Regions from separate parts of the Neobacillus sp. 19 genome, predicted to be linked through region 1. Evidence: a T-box and tRNA genes for the amino acid it is inferred to sense, from the RefSeq annotation. Region 1 holds a T-box; the other holds one or more tRNA genes.

The links. A T-box is a leader RNA that pairs with one kind of tRNA and senses whether it is charged. The one in region 1 lies ahead of trpS (tryptophan--tRNA ligase), so its partner is inferred to be a tRNA-Trp.
Region 2: it has a tRNA-Trp gene. The T-box ahead of trpS (tryptophan--tRNA ligase) is inferred to sense a tRNA for this amino acid. The anticodon was not compared.

What each region holds. Positions count from the first base shown of each region.
Region 1 covers NZ_JBMPZU010000041.1:17,819-24,972, reverse strand. Annotated here, with positions in the region: gene ACO1D1_RS13365 (peptide ABC transporter substrate-binding protein) at 1-923, opposite strand, end outside; gene ACO1D1_RS13360 (DUF3899 domain-containing protein) at 1,147-1,503, shown strand; T-box leader at 1,557-1,814, shown strand; gene trpS (tryptophan--tRNA ligase) at 1,866-2,855, shown strand; gene ACO1D1_RS13350 (YjbA family protein) at 2,920-3,666, opposite strand; gene opp4C (oligopeptide ABC transporter permease) at 3,881-4,792, opposite strand; gene opp4B (oligopeptide ABC transporter permease) at 4,805-5,770, opposite strand; gene opp4A (oligopeptide ABC transporter substrate-binding protein) at 5,948-7,154, opposite strand, start outside.
Region 2 covers NZ_JBMPZU010000048.1:213-7,366, forward strand. Annotated here, with positions in the region: rRNA gene ACO1D1_RS14895 (23S ribosomal RNA) at 2-2,942, shown strand; rRNA gene rrf (5S ribosomal RNA) at 3,074-3,190, shown strand; tRNA gene ACO1D1_RS14905 (tRNA-Asn) at 3,205-3,279, shown strand; tRNA gene ACO1D1_RS14910 (tRNA-Ser) at 3,288-3,379, shown strand; tRNA gene ACO1D1_RS14915 (tRNA-Glu) at 3,400-3,474, shown strand; tRNA gene ACO1D1_RS14920 (tRNA-Val) at 3,478-3,553, shown strand; tRNA gene ACO1D1_RS14925 (tRNA-Met) at 3,578-3,651, shown strand; tRNA gene ACO1D1_RS14930 (tRNA-Asp) at 3,655-3,731, shown strand; tRNA gene ACO1D1_RS14935 (tRNA-Phe) at 3,740-3,815, shown strand; tRNA gene ACO1D1_RS14940 (tRNA-Thr) at 3,835-3,907, shown strand; tRNA gene ACO1D1_RS14945 (tRNA-Tyr) at 3,936-4,020, shown strand; tRNA gene ACO1D1_RS14950 (tRNA-Trp) at 4,030-4,103, shown strand; tRNA gene ACO1D1_RS14955 (tRNA-His) at 4,115-4,190, shown strand; tRNA gene ACO1D1_RS14960 (tRNA-Gln) at 4,214-4,288, shown strand; tRNA gene ACO1D1_RS14965 (tRNA-Gly) at 4,293-4,367, shown strand; tRNA gene ACO1D1_RS14970 (tRNA-Cys) at 4,376-4,449, shown strand; tRNA gene ACO1D1_RS14975 (tRNA-Leu) at 4,490-4,575, shown strand; tRNA gene ACO1D1_RS14980 (tRNA-Leu) at 4,597-4,678, shown strand; tRNA gene ACO1D1_RS14985 (tRNA-Gly) at 4,899-4,972, shown strand; gene ACO1D1_RS14990 (B3/B4 domain-containing protein) at 5,054-5,722, opposite strand; gene queG (tRNA epoxyqueuosine(34) reductase QueG) at 5,833-6,963, shown strand; gene ACO1D1_RS15000 (amidase domain-containing protein) at 7,047-7,154, shown strand, end outside.

The DNA.
Region 1 (7,154 bases):
TGCAATAACGCTGGATCACCTTCAAATTGCGAAAGGATTGCTGCTTGTGCAAGTTTTGGTGTGATATCAGCTTCACCTGCAGTAAATGCGTTTGCAGACGCTTGCGGATCTTTAGAAACAGCAAAGTTAATCTTTGTTAACGTTACGTCTTTTGCACTATGGTAAGTTTCATTTTTCTCCATAGTCCATTCAGTTGCTGTCGGGCCATCCCATTTAGTCATCTTAAATGGACCATTGTATAGAATGTGCGCCGCATCTTTGGCATAATCTTTGCCTTGTTCTTCAACAAACTTTTGGTTTTGCGGGTAGAACAATTGGAATGTAATGAAAGATTCAATATAAGGAATTGGTCTTTCAAGAGTAATCTTTAAAGTGTAGTCATCTTCAGCCTTAATGCCAAGATCTTCTACTTTGGCTTCGCCTTTACCGATTTCAGTAGCGTTTTTGATTTTGCCTTCCATAAAGTAAGGGCCATATTCAGATGCAGTTTCTGGGTTGATAGCACGCTGCCAAGCAAACACATAGTCATGTGCTGTTACAGGATCTCCATTAGTCCATTTTGCATCTTTTCTTAATTTTACTGTTAGTTCAGTTTTATCAGCATTGTATTCAGGCATTGCTTCAGCGCCGGCAGGTACAACCTTTTGATCGGCGTCTAAACGATACATACCTTCGTTAACAGCATTCATCGTGGTGAAACCCATAACGTCAGTTGCTAACACACTGTCCATAGTTGGAATTTCAGCAGACTCAAGCACGTTTAATACTTGTTCATCAGCAAGTTGTTCTGCAGGGGCTTTTTCGCCGCCTTTGTCTTTCCCTTTGTCTGTTCCTTCGTTTTTATCGCCGCCTGAACATGCTGCTAGAAACATGCTTAGTACAAGTGATAATACTAAAAGTAGTGAAAGTTTTGTTTTCTTCACTATGTAGACCTCCCTTTTCTATTATTCTGAAAAATTACTACATTTTCTATTATACATAATTTAAATAAATTGTACATATTTTTTTAATTTTTAATTTACAATTTCGATACAATTTTTACGTTAGGATTACAATTTGCTGTGATATAATTTAGGCTTATACGGATTTTTTTGTATAATACTTATTAGGCATCCCTTTATAAATCAATGTTTTGGAGGTCATTTTATGAATTTCCGTTTTAAAAGAAAACTTTATATTCTAACTTTCACACAGTTGGGAATTATTATTATTTCTTTTATTTTCCAACATGAAATTTCATTAGTTAGCTATATCAATATATCTTTTTATATTTCCGCAGCACTACTTTTAACAGCATCACTCCTTTATACCATTCATAGCGGTTTCTATGATGTGATCTCAAGATCGATTAATCTCGTCTTTTCAAGAGACAGAGATGAAAGGAAATTAGAAGACATCCCAAGATTATCTGAAATGGTTACTATTGATGAAAAACCCCTCCTTTTTCATGGACTAATGAATGGTCTATTTATGATGATTGCCCTCATAGCATATTATTTTTAACTTACTTGAAAATAAATATGCTAATCCTTTATAATGTGATTAATCGAATAAAATGTGCAGCAATGATAAAGAATAGTACGTATTACCCCTCGTTACAGAGAGTTTGTGGATGGTGAAAACAAACACGATGAGAATACGGAATGGACTTTGGAGCCTCTTTCTGAACTCTTTAATTGTTACGATTAAACTAGTAGGAGTAGACGTCATCCTTACGTTACAAGGACTCTCCATAATCGATGTATGAGGAATGGAGAACTGAGTGACTCTTTTAGAGTAATTTAGGGTGGTACCGCGAACCATTCGTCCCTAGTAATTTTTGGGGACGAATGGTTTTTTTTATTTAATTTTAGGAGGAAACAGAAATGAAAACAATTTTTTCTGGTATTCAACCGAGTGGAACAATTACACTTGGGAACTATATAGGAGCGATGAAACAATTCGTAGAACTGCAAAATGAATACAACTGCTTCTTTTGCATTGTCGATCAGCATGCTATTACGGTCCCACAGGATCCAAAAACTCTCCGGAAAAATATTCGCAGCTTAGCAGCATTATATCTTGCTGTTGGAATCGACCCCGAGAAGGCTACTTTGTTTATCCAGTCAGAGGTTCCAGCACATGCACAAGCGGGATGGATGATGCAATGCGTATCCTATATCGGAGAGTTGGAGAGAATGACACAATTCAAAGATAAATCTTCTGGTAAAGAAGCAGTTTCAGCAAGCCTGTTAACCTATCCCCCGTTAATGGCAGCTGATATTTTATTGTATAATTCAGATCTCGTTCCTGTAGGTGAGGATCAAAAGCAGCATATGGAATTGACTCGAGATTTAGCTGAAAGATTTAACAAGAAATATAACGATGTTCTTACTATACCTGAAATTAGCCTGCCTAAGGTTGGAGCACGCATAATGTCACTTCAGGAACCTACGAAAAAAATGAGTAAATCTGACGCTAACAAAAAGGCCTTTATCACACTATTAGATGAACCGAATCAAATTGTGAAAAAAATAAAGAGTGCAGTTACCGATTCTGATGGAATTGTAAAGTTTGATACAGTTAATAAACCTGGAGTTTCAAACCTATTATCGATTTATTCAATCCTTGGTGAAAAATCAATTACCGAACTTGAAGAAATGTATGCGGGTAAAGGCTACGGAGACTTTAAAGGTGACTTAGCGGAGGTAGTAGCAAACTTTATTAAGCCCATTCAAGACAAATACTACCATTTATTGGATTCAAAGGAACTTGACGACATTTTGGACCACGGTGCCGAAAAAGCTAATCAAGTTGCCAGCAAAACGCTGAAGAAAATGGAAAATGCAATGGGACTTGGAAGAAAAAAGAGATAATCAAAAAACGCTAAAAAGCCTGACCCCCAAAAGATATGCAAAGCATACCTCTGGGTCAGGCTTTTTAGTTTACTTTTGGACCGTGCTCCATTTCCCATAGCTTTTCAAAAAATGGCTGCCCTTTAATTAAATTCTCACAGAATGTTTCATGCTGTTTCGACCAGCCATACTTCGTCTCTTCAAATAATTGTTCCCATGCATCTTCGAAATTCATCTCTTGAATGGTTGAATATTGTTCAGGACACCATTCCGTATACCAATAGCGAACTTCTGCTTCATTATTGGATGAAAGCAATTGATCAAGTGCCATAAATAGCAGCTGTTTTAATTGCCGTTCTTTTCTGGTCAATCCTGTCATAAGTTCTGGTTCTGGAGATAAAATATGGAAATCCTTACTTTTCAGTGATGGATAAAAATGATATTGTTTTGCCTCATGCTGACTGATCATTTCATATACAAGCTGTTCCTGTCTAGGAATCAATCTGCTCTTTCGAATTGGTATATTATAGCCAATTGTATCAATTACTAGGATCCCAATCCCATCTGTAACAACAAAGCAGTAGTCGAGCTGAACTCTTTCATGGTTTTTTCTTAAATAGGCTTTCTGGTAAATATCGTCGAGAAGCTGTTGGGGCAGCTCTGACAGGTCATTTTCAATATAGTTAAACAGTATCGGCTCGACTTTAATAAGTGGTGCCTGGTCTAACAGTTCCACTCCGTCATCCTTACGCCATTCATGAAAATGGCACACATTATACCCGTTTTCTTCACCCTCAAACCAATTTACCCATACATCATGAAGATACAACATTGTACATCCCCTCACTTCAAGAAACTGTTTTGTCAATCAGTATGGGCAGAGCTTAGTTAAATTATTCCTTTATATATATTTTGCCCCATTTACTATTAATACTGATAACATTCGCCGCTCGAATATTTACCGCTATTTATATGAGGTTGTCCCAATATTTATACCTAATCGTTGAATGGATAAAAAAAATCTACCATATCATGATGGTAGATTTTTATCTTCTTGATTTAGGGTTGAAAGCATCTTTTAACCCTTCACCAATAAAGTTAATTGATAAAATGGTGATGGTAATTAATATTGCCGGAGGCACCCAAATCCAAAGTTTAAATTGGATGACATCAGGTTCAATTGCTGAATTTAACATGTTGCCCCAGCTCGGAATCTCTTGTGGTACACCGAAGCCAAGAAAGCTTAAACCTGTTTCTGCAACAATCATAGTAGCAAATGTAATCGTAGCCTGAACAATGATAGTTGATAGAATATTCGGTAAGAGGTGTTTTACTATAATCTTGGCAGGCGAGCAACCAATCGAAATAGCAGCCGTAATATATTCATTCTCTTTTTCAGTAAGAATTTTACTTCGGACAATCCGAGCGATTCCACCCCAGCTTAGGATACTGATTGTTCCTATTAAAACCCATAACCCATTTACTTTTCCAAAAAATATCGCATTTAGAACAATTACAAATACAAGAAAAGGAAAGTTTAAAATAAAATCTGTAAATCTCATTAATAAGCTGTCGACGGCACCGCCGAAATACCCCGAAATTGATCCGATTAATGTACCTAGTAAAATAACAAACAGTGTACAGCTCATTCCGACTAATAGTGAGATTCGGCCACCGTATAATAATCTGGTAAAGACATCACGGCCGGCTTTGTCTGTTCCCAGCCAATGATCTCCGGATGGCTTTAGGGACATTTCTCCAATATTAATTCTTGTAACATCTGCCGTTGTAATATACGGTGCAAGGAAGGAAACAATCGCTACTATTACTAAAAAGATGAGGCTCGTCATAGCCAATTTGTTTTTTATAAACTTTTTCCTGGCAAGTGCCCATGGTGACAAACTTTTCTTTGGGGGTGCTGTGATTATTTTTGAATCCTTCTGAGTAATAATTTCCATCTCTATTTCCCCCTAATCTAAGCGAATTCTCGGATCTACAACACCGTATAATATATCGGCTACTAGGTTGCCAATTAGTGTTAAGAAGGAGAACAACATTGTCAACGTCATTAATACTGGATAATCTCTTGTTCCAACAGATTGCAAAAATAGCTGTCCAAGTCCTGGGTAAGTAAAAATCGTTTCAGTAATAATTGCGCCACTAATTATGGCTACTAAATCAAAGCCTAAAAACGTTATAAGCGGAATAATTGAGTTTCTTAAAATATGAACATTGTAAATCTTTCTTTCTACAGTTCCTTTTGCACGTGCCGTACGAACAAAGTCTTTTCGGCTATTTTCTATAATATCATTGCGTAAAAATTGCGTATAGCTAGCAGTACTTAATAATCCTAGAACTACCGCCGGAAGGAATACATGGTGTAGACGGCTTAACCAATACTCAAGTGTCCCCTCTGTCACACCTATATCAATTGAACCATTTGATGGAAACCATCCAAGTGTAAAAGAAAATAAGAAGATTGCAAATACACCTGCGATAAAAGAAGGAATGGATAACCCTAAATAATTTAGTCCCCCAATTAAATTATCTCCAAGTGTATAGGGCTTTCTTCCGGCGTATGTTCCCATGATGAAGGCGAGAATATACGTGATAACTATTGAAGAAAATCCAAGCAGCAATGTGTTCGGAATACGTTCTCCGATAACCTCCGCAGCCGGAATTTTAAAACGGGCTGATTTTCCAAAATCACCTTGTACAAAGTTGCCAATCCAGCGGGCATACTGCTGTGGCAGCGGATCATTATAGCCCAATTTTTCCCGCATTTCCGCTATATATTGTGGATTTGTATTCCTAGGATCAATCTCTCCTGAAAGAGAATCTCCAGGCATTAATTTTGCCAACGTAAAGACTACAATGGAAATTAGAAATAACATCGGAATCATGCCCAAAATTCTTCGAAATGCATACTTCAGCATGTGCATTCTCCTTGTCTGATAAACTATGTTAAATACGAGTGTTTATGTAACTCCATTCATTAAAAGGGGAGGGGCAGGGAGAACAGATCTCCCTGCCCCTCCCAAATAATTTCCCTGAGCTTAAAGTAAAATAATATAAGCATTTAACATAGTCTAATACATGTTAGTCTGCTGCAATTATTGTTTAATCCACCACTCATTTGGACGGTTCATACCAGCAACAGTGAATGTAACTCCTTGTACACGTTTGCTGACAGCCATTGTTTCTTCAAGCTCAGCAATTGGTAATGCAGGAAGTTCCTTCATGAAAAGTTTTTGCCATTGTACATATAGATCCTTACGTTTGTCGGCATCTGTTCCAACAACGCTCATATCAACTGCTTGATCAAGCAATTTATCACTGTCGGCATTTACCCAGCGTGGATAGTTCCACAGTGCTTTAGAGCTCCAAAGTGGTGTTGGATCCGGATCGGTACCAGTAGACCACCCGCCGAAGAAGACTTCCATCGATTTATCTGCTTTTTCAAGCATATCGTAGTAAAGGTTTGCATCTGTCATTGTAAGCTTTGATTTTAATCCTACTTCTTCCCAATATTGAGTCAATGCTTTTGCACGTGATTCAAATGTTGGGTTTTGAGTCGCATAGTGGCTGAAGTTTACCACAAATTTCTTACCATCCGGATCTTCACGGAAGCCATCTCCGTCAACATCTTTGTAGCCAGCTTCATCTAATAATTTCTTTGCTTTTTCTGGATCATATTTGAATTGCTCTAGATCTTTATTGTCTGCTGCAATCCAGTGGTTTGTAGGTACTGGACGGTTTACAGGTTTACCAACGCCAAAGAAGAACGCCTTTACCCACTCTTCACGATTGATTGCATAGTACATTGCTTCACGTAATTTAACATTTTGATATTTTGACTCATTCATAATGTTTTGGCTGCCATCCCATGTTCCTAATCTGAAACCAACATAGTAATAGCTTAGGCCTGGATATGTTACTGCTTCAACATTATCAAGTGCTTTAACTTCATCAATAATACTTGGGTGGAAAGAAGTCATATCAAGTGTGCCATTTTTAAGTTCCCCAACAGATAGAGATGGGTCGATTACTTTTAACACAACTTTATCGATATGCGGTTTACCGCCGAAGTAATCGTCGAAACGATCCATTTCAACTGATTCTCCTGGAACAATTTTTGTTACTTTAAATGGCCCTAAACCAACAGGCTTTGTACGTACTTGTTCAGATGACATCATATCTTTAACAGCCATATCTTTGAATTCTGTGCGATTCATTGGGTATGTCCATAGGTTTTCTAAGTTGTTTACACGTGCTTTATCAAAAGTAATTTGGATGTGGTAATCATCAACTACTTTAATA
Region 2 (7,154 bases), on a different contig from region 1:
AGGTTAAGTTAGAAAGGGCGCACGGTGAATGCCTTGGCACTAGGAGCCGATGAAGGACGGGACTAACACCGATATGCTTCGGGGAGCTGTAAGTAAGCTTTGATCCGGAGATTTCCGAATGGGGAAACCCGCTGTTCGTAATGGAACAGTATCTTTACCTGAATACATAGGGTATGAAGGCGTTACCCGGGGAACTGAAACATCTAAGTACCCGGAGGAAAGAGAAAGCAAACGCGATTCCCTAAGTAGCGGCGAGCGAAACGGGACATAGCCAAACCAAGAGGCTTGCCTCTTGGGGTTGTAGGACACTCAACAGTGAATTGTCCAAAGGAACGGGGTAAATGAAGCAGATGGAAAGGTCAGCCAGAGAAGGTAAAAGCCCTGTAGTTGAAACTTCGTTCCCTCCTGAGTGGATCCTGAGTACGGCCGGACGCGTGCCAAATCCGGTCGGAAGCAGGGAGGACCATCTCCCAAGGCTAAATACTCCCTAGTGACCGATAGTGAACCAGTACCGTGGTAGGGAAAGGTGAACAGCACCGGAAGGGGAGTGAAATAGTTCCTGGACCCGTGTGCCTACAAGTAGTCAGAGCCCGTTTATGGGTGATGGCGTGCCTTTTGTAGAATTAAACTCGGCGAGTCACGATCCATGCAAGGTTAAGTTGAAGAGACGGAGCCGCAGCGAAAGCGAGTCTGAATAGGGCGTTTGAGTATGTGGTCGTAGACCCGAAACCAGGTGAATCTACCCATGTCCAGGGTGAAGCCAGGTAACACTGGATGGAGGCCCGAACCCACGCACGTTGAAAAGTGCGGGGATGAGGTGTGGGTAGCGGAGAAATTCCAATCGAACTTGGAGATAGCTGGTTCTCTCCGAAATAGCTTCAGGGCTAGCCTCACGTTGTTAGAGTCTTGGAGGTAGAGCACTGTTTGGACTAGGGGCCCTCATCGGGTTACCGAATTCAGACAAACTCCGAATGCCAAAGACTTATCCGTGGGAGTCAGACTGCGAGTGATAAGATCCGTAGTCGAAAAGGGAAACAGCCCAGACCACCAGCTAAGGTCCCAAAGTATACGTTAAGTGGAAAAGGATGTGGAGTTGCTTAGACAACCAGGATGTTGGCTTAGAAGCAGCCACCATTTAAAGAGTGCGTAATAGCTCACTGGTCGAGTGACTCTGCGCCGAAAATGTACCGGGGCTAAACGTATCACCGAAGCTGTGGATTGACACCGTTGGTGTCAGTGGTAGGAGAGCGTTCTAAGGGCGTTGAAGCTAGACCGTAAGGACTGGTGGAGCGCTTAGAAGTGAGAATGCCGGTATGAGTAGCGAAAGATGAGTGAGAATCTCATCCACCGTATGCCTAAGGTTTCCTGAGGAAGGCTCGTCCGCTCAGGGTTAGTCGGGACCTAAGCCGAGGCCGAAAGGCGTAGGCGATGGACAACAGGTTGATATTCCTGTACCACCTATGAATCGTTTGAGTGATGGGGGGACGCAGGAGGATAGGGTAAGCGCGCTGTTGGATATGCGCGTCTAAGCAGTTAGGCTGGTGAATAGGAAAATCCGTTCACCGTAAAGGCTGAGCTGTGACAGCGAGGGAAATTTAGTACCGAAGTTCCTGATTCCACACTGCCAAGAAAAGCCTCTAGCGAGATTCAAGGTGCCCGTACCGCAAACCGACACAGGTAGGCGAGGAGAGAATCCTAAGGTGAGCGAGAGAACTCTCGTTAAGGAACTCGGCAAATGACCCCGTAACTTCGGGAGAAGGGGTGCTCTTTAGGGTTCATAGCCCTGAAGAGCCGCAGTGAATAGGCCCAGGCGACTGTTTAGCAAAAACACAGGTCTCTGCGAAGCCGCAAGGCGAAGTATAGGGGCTGACGCCTGCCCGGTGCTGGAAGGTTAAGAGGAGGGGTTAGCGCAAGCGAAGCTCTGAATCGAAGCCCCAGTAAACGGCGGCCGTAACTATAACGGTCCTAAGGTAGCGAAATTCCTTGTCGGGTAGAGTTCCGACCCGCACGAAAGGCGTAACGATCTGGGCACTGTCTCAACGAGAGACTCGGTGAAATTATAGTACCTGTGAAGATGCAGGTTACCCGCGACAGGACGGAAAGACCCCGTGGAGCTTTACTGTAGCCTGATATTGAATTTTGGTACAGCTTGTACAGGATAGGTAGGAGCCTGAGAAGCCGGAGCGCTAGCTTCGGTGGAGGCGTCGGTGGGATACTACCCTGGCTGTATTGAAATTCTAACCCGCACCCCTGATCGGGGTGGGAGACAGTGTCAGGTGGGCAGTTTGACTGGGGCGGTCGCCTCCTAAAGAGTAACGGAGGCGCCCAAAGGTTCCCTCAGAATGGTTGGAAATCATTCGTAGAGTGTAAAGGCACAAGGGAGCTTGACTGCGAGACCTACAAGTCGAGCAGGGACGAAAGTCGGGCTTAGTGATCCGGTGGTTCCGCATGGAAGGGCCATCGCTCAACGGATAAAAGCTACCCCGGGGATAACAGGCTTATCTCCCCCAAGAGTCCACATCGACGGGGAGGTTTGGCACCTCGATGTCGGCTCATCGCATCCTGGGGCTGTAGTCGGTCCCAAGGGTTGGGCTGTTCGCCCATTAAAGCGGTACGCGAGCTGGGTTCAGAACGTCGTGAGACAGTTCGGTCCCTATCCGTCGTGGGCGCAGGAAATTTGAGAGGAGCTGTCCTTAGTACGAGAGGACCGGGATGGACGCACCGCTGGTGTACCAGTTGTCTTGCCAAAGGCATCGCTGGGTAGCTATGTGCGGACGGGATAAGTGCTGAAAGCATCTAAGCATGAAGCCCCCCTCAAGATGAGATTTCCCATAGCGTCAAGCTAGTAAGATCCCTGAAAGATGATCAGGTTGATAGGTCAGAGGTGGAAGCATGGCGACATGTGGAGCTGACTGATACTAATCGATCGAGGACTTAACCATTTCAAATTGGTTGAACTCGTTTTTACAAAAACTTCTTCTGCATTATCTAGTTTTGAGGGAATGAAAAAAATTAAATTTCCTCTTGAAAAATATGAAAAAGACATTATAATAAAATAGTGTCGATAAAATAGTCTGGTAACAATGGCGAGAAGGTCACACCCGTTCCCATACCGAACACGGAAGTTAAGCTTCTCAGCGCCGATGGTAGTTGGGGCATGCGCCCCTGTGAGAGTAGGACGTTGCCAGGCTGTAATCATATTATTCCGCAGTAGCTCAGTGGTAGAGCTATCGGCTGTTAACCGATCGGTCGTAGGTTCGAGTCCTACCTGCGGAGCCATTTTTGTTGGAGAGCTGTCCGAGTGGCCGAAGGAGCACGATTGGAAATCGTGTAGGCGGGTAACCCTGTCTCAAGGGTTCAAATCCCTTGCTCTCCGCCATAAAAACATTGTAACAATATGGCCCCTTGGTCAAGCGGTTAAGACACCGCCCTTTCACGGCGGTAACACGGGTTCGAATCCCGTAGGGGTCACCATTTGGAGGATTAGCTCAGCTGGGAGAGCATCTGCCTTACAAGCAGAGGGTCGGCGGTTCGATCCCGTCATCCTCCACCATAATGCTCTAATTATTATTATTATCGCGGGGTGGAGCAGTCCGGTAGCTCGTCGGGCTCATAACCCGAAGGTCGCAGGTTCAAATCCTGTCCCCGCAATTTGGTCTGGTAGTTCAGTTGGTTAGAATGCCTGCCTGTCACGCAGGAGGTCGCGGGTTCGAGTCCCGTCCAGACCGCCATTTAGAGTGGCTCAGTAGCTCAGTCGGTAGAGCAAAGGACTGAAAATCCTTGTGTCGGCGGTTCGATTCCGTCCTGAGCCACCATTTATTCATTTAATTGATTGCCGATGTAGCTCAATTGGTAGAGCAACTGAATCGTAATCAGTAGGTTGGGGGTTCAATTCCTCTCGTCGGCACCTTAAGCTGACAATAACATATTATAGTGGAGGGGTAGCGAAGTGGCTAAACGCGGCGGACTGTAAATCCGCTCCCTCCGGGTTCGGCGGTTCGAATCCGTCCCCCTCCACCATTTATTTATAGGGGTATAGTTTAAAGGTAGAACGAAGGTCTCCAAAACCTTTGGTGTGGGTTCAATTCCTACTACCCCTGCCAATCATATTGTGGCGATTGTGGCGAAGTGGTTAACGCATCGGATTGTGGTTCCGACATTCGTGGGTTCGATTCCCATCAGTCGCCCCATAAAAATATTTTATTATTATCATTGGGCTATAGCCAAGCGGTAAGGCATCGCACTTTGACTGCGACATGCGTTGGTTCAAATCCAGCTAGCCCAGCCATTCTGCGGAAGTAGTTCAGTGGTAGAACACCACCTTGCCAAGGTGGGGGTCGCGGGTTCGAATCCCGTCTTCCGCTCCAAAATATACGGCGGCATAGCCAAGTGGTAAGGCAGAGGTCTGCAAAACCTTTACCACCGGTTCGAATCCGGTTGCCGCCTCCAAATTTTATCTTTCATGGATTAAAATAAGTAATTGATTTTTGCCGGGGTGGCGGAACTGGCAGACGCACAGGACTTAAAATCCTGCGGTAGGTGACTACCGTACCGGTTCGATTCCGGTTCTCGGCATTGCTTCAAACATCTTAATACGCCGGTGTGGCGGAATTGGCAGACGCGCACGACTCAAAATCGTGTTCCGTGAGGAGTGTCGGTTCGACCCCGACCACCGGTATCAATTCGATGATAAAAAGGTTTTTCACATACCATGTAGAAAACCTTTTTTGTTTTTTATTCGTATGATGGACAATTCGCAGAAGAAAAAACATAAAGAAGCGTTGTTTAGTAAAGTGAAAAAAATCGACAAATTTCGATGAAGCTACTTGACGTATGGAAGAATTGTGTGTATTATAATAACAGTCAGTTCATCAATTTGTCATATTTAATCAAAACATGCGGGTGTAGTTTACTGGTAAAACCTCAGCCTTCCAAGCTGATGTAGTGGGTTCGATTCCCATCACCCGCTCCATACATATTAACTAACGCAGTGTATCGTTACATAGGAGAACGATGCATTGCGTTTTTTCATTACATTAAAAAAGGATGCCTTCTAGCATTCAAGAATATGAAATGTACCTTCCCCGCCATGAATTTGTAAAAACATGTCCATTAATGAAAGTGTCAGCTTTTCAGCATTTTCGATATCGGTTGATGGCCGTAAATAAATGATTTGTAAAGCATTTTTCGTAGTATATTTTACGGGTGTTCGTTCTGAATCGACAAACGGGCTGCCAAAAGGTCCCTCTTGATCAGCGGCCAAAAGTAATCGATCTAAAGAATTTTTCCTCCCGTTTAATCCTATGTACTCCTCGCCGGCTTTACCAATTCGTATTTCAACTGACCCTTGGATAAGATCAAGGTCATAAATTCCAATCGGCACTTGATACTGAAGTGAAAAAAAATTATTGATATCAATAGCACTTTGCACCGAAGAAAGATAATTTTGCGATTGTACCCGTCTATATAAGCTTTCTGCAGAGGGACGGTAGCGATTTGGATCTTTACCAGTCTGTTTAAATACGTTGCGCCATTCTTGTAAGCCCGGAAGGTCTGTTACATTAGTGTTTTCTAAATCAAAATAAATCGACTCTTGAAAAAGCTGCAGTCTGCCCTTAAGCATTTGTGGTGAATCTCCTACTGTGATATTTCTGTATTCAATTACCCCAAGTTTAAAGCCGGGAATTTGCTCGATTATTTCCGTTGAAAGTTGAATTTCCAACGATTCCACCTCCAAATTTCATTAAAAATAGTTTATCATAATTAGATGTGCAGCTAATAATCTTATCAACTTTAAAATAGACGAAGTATTTTGGAAAGGAGGGAATTGAAATGGATGTAAATAGATTAAAAACTGAACTTATTGCCTTCAGTAAAGAGATTGGCATTGATAAAATCGGGTTCACTACAGCAGATCCATTCGATGAATTAAAAAATCGTTTAATTAGACAGCAGGCTCTTGGCTATCAATCAGGATTTGAGGAGCCGGATATCGAGAAACGAGTTACACCCTCATTGCTGCTTGAAGAGCCTCGCTCAATTATTTCGATTGCCCTCGCTTATCCATCAAAAATGAAGGAACGGAAGGAAGGCAGGAAGGGTGAGCGGAGAGGGATATTCAGCAGAGCCTCTTGGGGGCTAGATTATCATCATATTCTTCGGGACCGGTTGAAAAGGCTGGAAGAATTTATTATCTCTAATATCCCTGATGCCCGGTTAAGATCAATGGTTGATACTGGGGAGCTATCAGACCGGGCAGTTGCTGAAAGAGCCGGAATTGGCTGGAGCGGAAAAAACTGTGCCATTATTACACCGGAATTTGGCTCCTACGTATATATAGGAGAAATGATAACAAGTATTCCGTTTGAACCGGACACACGAATAGAGGACCAATGCGGGTCTTGCACAAAGTGTTTAGATGCCTGTCCTACAGGTGCTTTAGTCCAAGGCGGGCAAATTAACGCTCAGCGCTGTATATCATTTTTAACACAGACAAAAGGATTTATTCCTGATGAGTTTCGGGAAAAGATTGGGAATCGTGTTTACGGCTGTGATTCCTGTCAGACTGCATGTCCGCATAACAAAGGGAAAAACTTTTATTTTCACTCGGAAATGGAGCCCGACCCTGAAGTAGCCAAGCCCCTGTTAAAGCCGATTTTATCGCTAAGCAACCGCGAATTTAAAAATAAGTTCGGCTATGTCTCGGGTTCATGGAGAGGAAAGAAACCCATTCAGCGGAATGCGATGATTGCACTTGGCCATTTTAAAGATGAAACGGCTATTCCTGAATTAACTGAGGTTTTAGTAAAAGAAGTAAGTCCCGTTGCAAGGGGAACGGCTGCATGGGCATTAGGGAAAATTGGCAGCGCCAAGGCATTAACTGCCCTTTTAACAGCCAAAGAAAATGAAGCTGATACTGAGGTTCTTGAAGAAATTAATAAAGCATTAAGTTTTTTCCAATAAGAAAAGAGCAAACCGTTTTGCTCTTTTTTTATATTAAATCCCGCTTACCCTCATATGTATAAAAAGAGAGGAGGGTCAAGACCATGCGTGAATTACTTCAAGATCTTTTTGAAAAAAGGGTAGATTTATTTGTATCGGAAAATAGGGGCAGTAAGCTGTTTTTTCCGAAGGCAGAAAAGAAACAGGCAGCA